DNA from 2 places in the Mucilaginibacter sp. A5337 genome. Region 1 is predicted to be linked to the other one. Evidence: riboswitches for the same ligand, from Rfam matches in the RefSeq annotation. Region 1 holds a riboswitch; the other holds the start of a gene.
What was found. Region 1 has a riboswitch for S-adenosylmethionine ahead of AC59JO_RS20200 (peroxiredoxin family protein). Riboswitches for the same ligand answer to the same signal wherever they lie in the genome.

Region 1 (4,203 bases):
TAAGTTTATTGCCGGTTTGTTTCAGAACGGCAATTTTGTTAGGCACCTGGTCTTTCGAGTACACTTTCAGCTCCCATTTTCCTGTTAAGTTGGCTGCCGGGGCAACATCTTTACCGGGTTCAACAAAACGATAGCTTTTACCGTACTCGGCAGTGAAGGGTAATGAATTGCCCCTAAAGCCCGGTACCAGGCTGCGGTATTCGCCGCTTAGCGTACCGTCATCTTCCACTTTGGCCACAAGAGCGGCGTCGTAAGTATTCATTTTAATAAATACCGAATCTCTGCCGACCTGCTTTACATGAAAATTATCACGGCGCGAGCCATTTAGCAGCGTAAATACCGCATGCTCCGCATCTTTACCTTTAAGCTCGAAATTGAACGGCACTTTGGTTTCGGCCACGGTGAACACGCCGCGCCATACGCCTTCTTTGATAAATTTCACCGGCGGATTTTTGTCCGCCGCGTGCACGGTACCGGCCAGCAACAAACCAGCCGTCAGGCATTTGAATGAGGTGATTAAATTGAGTGTTTTCATTTGATAAATTATAGGATTAGTTGATAGTAGCTTATTTACCTTGATGTGCAGGCTGATCAACAACAGCGGCTGTTTCAGGTGCCGGTTCGGCAATCAGTTCGTCTAACAGTTTGTTGAATTTCTTTTCGTAATCTTCGTGGTATTTGCCGGTAACTGTGCCGGTGTAACCAGTGTAAATCTCCCTTACATCACCTTTTCTGTCGATAATGATGGTTGTAGGGAAAGCGATGAATTTGTTAAGTGCCGGAAGCTTTTGCGAAACCAGTTTTTTATCGGCCAAACCACCGAAAGCGATGTCGTAATTGATGGCGTATTTATCGCGTAACTTACCTAAAGTGTATTTGGCATACTCCAGGCTGTCTTTTTGTTCGAAGCCCAAAGCGATAGCTTCTACTCCACGCTGATGGTTTTTATTGAACCAGGGCGACAGGAACACGGTTTGATCTGTACAGTTAGGGCACCATGTACCGATGATCTCCACGATAACTACTTTGCCTTTGTACTTATCATCGCTTAACGATACCTGTTTACCATCAATCCCCGGGAAAGAAAAATCAAGCTTTTTATAGCCCTCTTTCAAAAAAGTAAGCTTATAAGGATCCGGCAGCTCAACTTCGGCCTTTTTGGTAGCATCGAACTTCAGGTTTTTGTAGATGCCGAAACCCTGTTCGCCGCTTAATGAGCCATCAGCGTTGATTTTACCTTTAATAATAAACGGGCTTGGGCCGGTGAAACCGCTTAACGCAAATTCGTCGCCTTGCACGGTGCCTTCCAGTTCGCGGGTATCACCTACTACAGTCATTACCACGCCGGTAAGTTTATTGCCTTTTTGTTTTAGCAGGGCGATAGATGCAGGGACGGCCTCTTTACTGTAGGTTTTAATTTCCCATTTACCGCTCAGGTCGGCTGTTGGGGCAACATCTTTACCCGGTTCAACAAAACGGTAGGTTTTGCCATATTCAGCAGTAAAGGGTAACGAATTGCCTCTGAAACCGGGGACCAGACTGCGATATTCACCCGTTAACGAACCATCGTCTTCCACTTTTGCAACCAACGCTGCATCATAGGTATTCATTTTAATATACACCGAATCTTGCCCGATCGATTTTACATGGAAATCGTCACGGCGTGAACCATTAATGAGGGTAAATGTGGCATGCTCTGCATCTTTACCTTTCAGTTCAAAATTGAATGGTACTTTAGATTCGCTTACCGTGAACTCGCCGCGCCATTTACCTTCTTTAATAAACTTTGGTTTAGGGCCGTCGTGCGCTGAGGCTACAGCAACACCTCCCAGTAAAAAACTAACAGAAAGCAATTTAGCTTTAGAGAAGTAGTTTGTGATTTTCATTTTTATAAGTTTTAATTGTTGTTAATTAAGCTCCACGGCTAAAAATTTGACACAAAGAATCCCCCCGGCCCGGTTAATGCCAATAAAAAAGAGCAGTAAATTTCAGGGGACTGGTTTTTGTTTAAAACCAAAAGGCGTACTGAACCAAACAGCAACATCGCTTAATAACGACAGACTGCAGGTGTAGATACGGATACTTTAATGTGTTCATGGTTTTTAGTTAATTTATATTCCGGCAGCAAAATCGCTATCGGAAAAAGTTTAGCACTTATTTCATTGCTGAAAAGTTGCTATAAGATCATCGAGACTTCCTCTCCCTTATTCTTTATAAATCAACTAATTAATGGTGGGGTTAATTAGAATGCTGTAAAGATAGCAATAAATATGATAAATGCAATAAAATCTATAGATTTAGTAGAATATTTTTAATTATTTATACTTTTATTAATTTCTTATCTTGTAAAGGATTAACATCCTGGTCTGTACAGCACACGCCTGTTTTACCACCATAGCAAAGCAACGCACTTAGTACAGCCAGGATGTTGATCTTATTCAGGATCAATTTCCGGTATAAACTGCGCGAATTAAAAACAATGGTAACTACAGAAAAGGATGCCACCATTCTGTACGCGGGCTTTAGTGATAGAACTCAATTTCGGTTTCATGGTATTTGTTTTTGTTGCATGCCCAAGGTTTGTACCCGGCCGCAAACACTTAACAGATCAATTTGGTGGCTAATGAACTGTTAAACTATGTTAATGTTTTTATTTAACCGGGATGCTAAATTCCACATCCTCGGGCGGCAAACATTGTTGGTTACTGCATACCATATAATTTAGGGTACCGTTAACAGACGCCTGCCCGTTTTTAAGCTTTACCTTTTGCTGAAAGATAACCGACTGCTCAAAATACTGCACATTCATACTGAATGCCTTTTCGTACTTGCTAACCGACTTAGGTTCTGATGTATTGCCGTTCAATATATAATCATCACTTTTATCAAATCTGAACGAGGTTTTTACAGGCCCGCCATCAGCTACGTTTTGCGAGTAAATGTGCCAGCCTTTATCAATAGTTGCTTTTATAAAAACAATAGCCTGCTCCTTATTGACCTTCTTTGCCGCGTACGACCATTTTACCGGTGCCAGGATCTGCGGGTAAGCAACCGTGCCGATAATGGAGGTTAAAGCTGTAAGTATGATTTTTTTCATTTGTTATAGATAGATGTTGTTTTTGTTGATAGCCTAACAGGTAAACGATCAGCAACAACAATTATCTATAGAGCAGGTATTGATCAAGTTTTTTAAAATTTTAGTGTATAAGCAGGTTTTCATCTCTTTTCTTGTTTTTCATTTTCAATAAAACTTACCTGGAAAAGAGCTGTGGAGATATTGGTAAAACCTGTAGCATCTTATCTTTCTCCTTTACAGGAGCAGGAATTAGCACCTTTTACATATTGGTTGTACAGGTTGCCAAGACTTCATGGGGCCTTTCCCTCCGTCTTTTCTGGATAAGTGTTAAAGAACTGATGATGCAAACATACGATAAAATCTATAAATCCTATAGATTTTATATAATTTATTTTTTATCATTGCAACGCAGGTGTTAAACATTGACAAAGCACCACCAAATCAGCTTAAATACTTATTCATTTATCTAAAAATGCCCGATCAAAAACCAAAACAAACAGCCCTTGGCGATGTAGCAGCCAGGCAGTTGGCCGTAGCCACCCGTACCGTTCCGCAATTATCAACCATTACCCCGCGTTGGTTAACTCATTTATTAAACTGGATCCCTGTTGAATCGGGTGTTTACCGCTTAAATAAGGTTGTTGATGCCAATAATGTGGAGGTTGATTGCTCAAACCGAGATGAGCGCGAACTGCCGTCAACTTATGTTGATTACGAAGAAAATCCACGCGAGTACAACCTGAGCGCTGTAAATACAGTATTAGATGTACACACCCGCGTATCTGATCTGTACAGCAAACCTTACAACCAGATCAGCGAGCAGCTGCGCCTTACCATCGAGATCGTTAAGGAACGCCAGGAAAGCGAGCTGATCAACAATACCGAATATGGTTTGCTGAGCAGCGTAGCACCATCTCAAAAAATAAAAACAAGGCTTGGCCCTCCTACCCCTGATGATTTGGACGAGCTGATCACCAAAGTTTGGAAAGAGCCAGGGTTTTTCTTGCTGCACCCTTTGGCTATAGCTGCTTTCGGTCGTGAATGTACCCGCCGTGGTGTACCGCCGCCAACCGTTTCCTTATTTGGTTCGCAGTTTATTACCTGGAGAGGTATTCCGCTTATCCCTT
Region 2 (4,203 bases), on a different contig from region 1:
TGAGCCCCTTGAATATTTTATCATTTATCCCAGCTAAATTACCTTCGTAATTATTGGTCAGTACCTTTTTATTAAGAATGTATTGGATCTTGGGGGCGTTTGCTGGTGTGGAAATTAGCCTGGTGTAATCAGCAGATTTCGATTTAAAATAGTTTTGAAACCGGTGAATATCAAATTTTTTAGTTTCTATATAAATTAGTCCATATTTCGCTTCGCGGCCATATTTTATTATTGCGTTTGCACCCCTGTAAACAGAAACCGTGGCTACATCATTACTATTTAACTTGTTTAGGCCTTCCCCGGTTACGCGCACACTGTCAATAAAATATACAGGTTCGTTGTTTTCAGTCTCACCTGTAACATACTGTTGAGTATCTTCCTTTACTGCCCCGTGACAAGACAATATTAAATCAGCTGCTTCCACAGGCTTATCCATATAATACGCTTCATCTATCGGGAATACTGATTTTTTGGCCGAATCTATCTTAACATAAAAAGAAATAGTGTCGTTAGAGAAATTCCAATAATCAGAACAGCCTCTCGTGTACCATTGCTCCTTAAATGCAGGATATAGTTTAAACAAGTCCTTAAGTAATAACTTACTAAGATCAATTTCCTTTCCGTCAGGTAGTTTTCCAGCAAATGCTTTAGTCAGCCTGATTTTGCTGATAAGGTCATTTTTTTGATCTTGCTGGAATATCATTCCAGGATATTTTGACGTTGAATATCCGCTACCTGCGATATATCTCGGATCATTTCCGACACAAACGGCGTTCAAATCCATTTCTTCAAGCACCGTGTCTTTCAAGTCCGAATCTGACTTTTTTAAATCAGCAATTGTAGTTTGACACAAACAGATATTATTTACAATTACTTTTTTCGAAAGAGTAGAATTATCTATTTGCGCAAAACCCTCTGTATAAAAAATAGATAAAAACAGAACGATTATAAATGATTTTCGAAGCATAGTTTCCTGCATAAGGGATAGGCATAAAAAATATCTGCTAAGGTATAAAGTTTTCATTTGTATTAATAAATGCAGCTTTCGAAAATAAAATTTGGTGCATTATCCCATAATCCCTTATATTCGCAACATTATTTGGTAGCAATACCAAGGTCGATCAATACTCCGCACGTAGTTCGGGTTTTGATTTATAAAGAAGCGGCGAGAGATCAGGCTCAATGACCCGCTGGCAACCCTTCAATGTTGAAGAAGGTGCCAATTCCTGTCCCGGCAAATAACACCGGGGAATATAAATTTATAACCATGAAAAGTTTAATTAAATTTACGCAACGCAACACTTTTTACACCGCAAACGGTAACGTACAATATATTGGCTCCCCTATTGGCTGTATTTGTATGTGTTGCTGCTGTTGATGCTTAACACGCTCTTTTTCATCTCTCTGAAAAACGCGTGTGTGGTTAACCGGTTATCTTAACCGGCATACTAAATCCATCTTAACATTAAAAATCTAAATTAAACACATTTAAAAATTTACAACTATGTCTGCCTTAAAATTCGAAACCTTACAATTACATGCCGGTCAGGAAGTTGATCCAACAACAGGTTCACGCGCAGTGCCCATTTACCAAACCACTTCTTACGTATTTAACAGTGCCGAGCATGGCGCAAACTTATTTGCATTAAAGGAGTTTGGTAACATCTATACCCGCATCATGAACCCTACAACCGATGTGTTTGAGAAACGCATCGCGGCTTTAGAGGGCGGTGTGGCTGCGCTGGCTACAGGATCAGGCCAGGCCTCGCAATTCCTTGCCCTGAATAATATATTGCAGGTGGGTGATAACTTTGTTACCTCCCCTTTCCTGTACGGCGGTACTTATAACCAGTTTAAAGTAGCATTTAAACGTTTGGGTATTGATGTGCGTTTTGCTAAAGACGATACAGCAGCTAATATCGAGGCGCTTATTGACGATAAAACAAAAGCTATTTTCCTGGAAACCATCGGCAACCCGGGTTTTACCATTGCTGATTTTGAAAAGGTTAGCGAAGTTGCCAAAAAACATGATCTGCCGCTGATTGTTGATAATACTTTTGGTGCGGGTGGTTACCTCTTCCGCCCTATTGAGCATGGTGCCAACGTGGTTGTTGAGTCAACCACTAAATGGATTGGCGGGCATGGTACAAGTATTGGCGGCGTTATTATTGATGCCGGCAATTACAATTGGGGCAATGGCAAATTCCCTCAATTTACCGAACCGTCTGAAGGTTATCATGGCCTGATCTTTAACGATGTTTTTGGCATCGGTGGGCCGTTTGGTAATATCCAGTTTATTATTCGTGCACGTGTTGAGGGCTTGAGGGATTTCGGCCCGTCACAAGCTCCATTTAATTCATGGTTGAATATACAGGGACTGGAAACACTTTCATTACGTGTACAGCGCCATGTTGACAATGCCCTGCAATTAGCTAAATGGTTGGAGCAGCACCCGCAGGTGGCAAGCGTAAATTATCCGGGACTGGAATCATCGCCATACCATGACCTGGCTAAAAAATATTTAAAGAACGGTTTTGGCGGTGTATTGTCGTTCGAGATCAAGGGTAATAAAGAGCAGGCCAGCCGGTTGATCAATAACCTTAAACTGGTAAGTCATTTGGCCAATGTTGGCGATGCAAAAACACTCATCATCCAACCATCGGCAACCACGCATCAGCAATTATCTGACGAAGAACAATTAGCTGCCGGTGTTACACCTGCTTCATTACGTGTGGCTGTTGGTATTGAACATATTGATGATATTAAAGCCGATTTTGAACAGGCTTTTGCAAAAATTAAGCAAAGCGAGGGTGAGTTAGTTTAACAATGTATAGTTTTTTTAAGTGATATAGTAAACGTTATTGCAGGTTGCAGCCGGAAATACCGGTTGCACCTGAAATAACAAATAACAGAATGAACGCAGAGATATTTAAATACACTGATACTTTTGAATTTGAATCGGGCCGCACAATTGAAGGTTTAGAGATAGGCTTTCATACTTATGGCCGGTTAAATAAAGAAAAAAATAACGTTGTTTGGGTTTGCCATGCGCTTACTGCTAATAGCGACGTGTTTGACTGGTGGAAAGGGCTTATTGGTGAGGGTTATTTTTTTAACCCGGAAGAGCACTTTATAGTTTGCGCCAATATTTTGGGTTCTCCTTATGGTACTACAAGTCCGCTGAGCATTAACCCGGTTACCGGCCAGCCTTATTATCTTTCCTATCCCCAGTTTACTACACGGGATATGGTTAAAGCGCACCAGTTGCTTGCCCAGCATTTGAACATCAATAATATCAGTGTATTGATTGGTGGTTCATTGGGTGGTCAGCAGGCTATGGAATGGGCTATTATTGAGCCGGAGCGGATTAAAAACCTTATCCTGATAGCAACCAATGCCAAGCACTCGCCTTGGGGCATAGCTTTTAACGAGTCGCAACGTTTAGCCATTAGTGCCGACCGTACTTTTTATGGCAATACACCGGAAGGCGGCCAAAAAGGCTTAAAAGCAGCCCGCAGTATCGCGCTGCTAAGTTATCGTACTTATAAAACCTACGGCATTACCCAACAGGAAGAAAGTGATGACGTTAAGGACGGATTCCGCTCATCATCATACCAAAATTATCAGGGCGAGAAATTGGTAAACCGTTATAATGCCTATAGCTATTGGTATTTAACAAAAGTGATGGACTCGCACAATGTAGGCCGCGGCCGTAACGGGGTTGATAAAGCATTAAGCCTGATTAAGGCAAAAACATTGGTTATCGGGATCTCATCTGATGTGTTATTCCCTATTGAAGAGCAGCAATATCTGTTCAGACATATCCCTAAAGCAGCCTTTGCCGAACTGGATTCGTTTTATGGGCACGACGGATTTTTAATTGAAACAGAAGCATTAACAAACATATTTACATCGTTTTTTAAAACGGATGTAAAAGGAAAAATTATAGAACTGCAACGTACAGCGTAATGAGTAAAAAGTTAAATATCGGCCTCTTCGGATTTGGAGTTGTAGGCCAGGGCCTATATGATATCATCAAAACAAAGCATTTAAATATCGAGATAGTAAAGTTTGCTATTAAGGATCCAAATAAAAAACGTTCTTTACCGGCGCATTTATTTACTACCGACAAAGAAGAATTGCTTAACAACCCCGAGATCAATACCATTGTTGAACTCATCAATGATACTGAAGCTGCTTTTG

Region 2: it holds a riboswitch for S-adenosylmethionine, as region 1 does, so the genes downstream of both, AC59JO_RS07645 (O-acetylhomoserine aminocarboxypropyltransferase/cysteine synthase family protein) here and AC59JO_RS20200 (peroxiredoxin family protein) in region 1, are expected to answer to the same signal.

The regions. Positions count from the first base shown of each region.
Region 1 covers NZ_JCAWEC010000005.1:714,948-719,150, reverse strand. Annotated here, with positions in the region: gene AC59JO_RS20205 (peroxiredoxin family protein) at 1-535, opposite strand, end outside; gene AC59JO_RS20200 (peroxiredoxin family protein) at 567-1,886, opposite strand; SAM riboswitch class I at 2,109-2,220, opposite strand; gene AC59JO_RS20195 (hypothetical protein) at 2,320-2,508, opposite strand; gene AC59JO_RS20190 (protein-disulfide reductase DsbD domain-containing protein) at 2,651-3,097, opposite strand; SAM riboswitch class I at 3,295-3,403, opposite strand; gene AC59JO_RS20185 (family 2A encapsulin nanocompartment shell protein) at 3,549-4,203, shown strand, end outside.
Region 2 covers NZ_JCAWEC010000002.1:670,909-675,111, reverse strand. Annotated here, with positions in the region: gene AC59JO_RS07650 (hypothetical protein) at 1-1,024, opposite strand, end outside; SAM riboswitch class I at 1,150-1,260, shown strand; gene AC59JO_RS07645 (O-acetylhomoserine aminocarboxypropyltransferase/cysteine synthase family protein) at 1,505-2,824, shown strand; gene AC59JO_RS07640 (homoserine O-acetyltransferase family protein) at 2,914-3,969, shown strand; gene AC59JO_RS07635 (homoserine dehydrogenase) at 3,969-4,203, shown strand, end outside.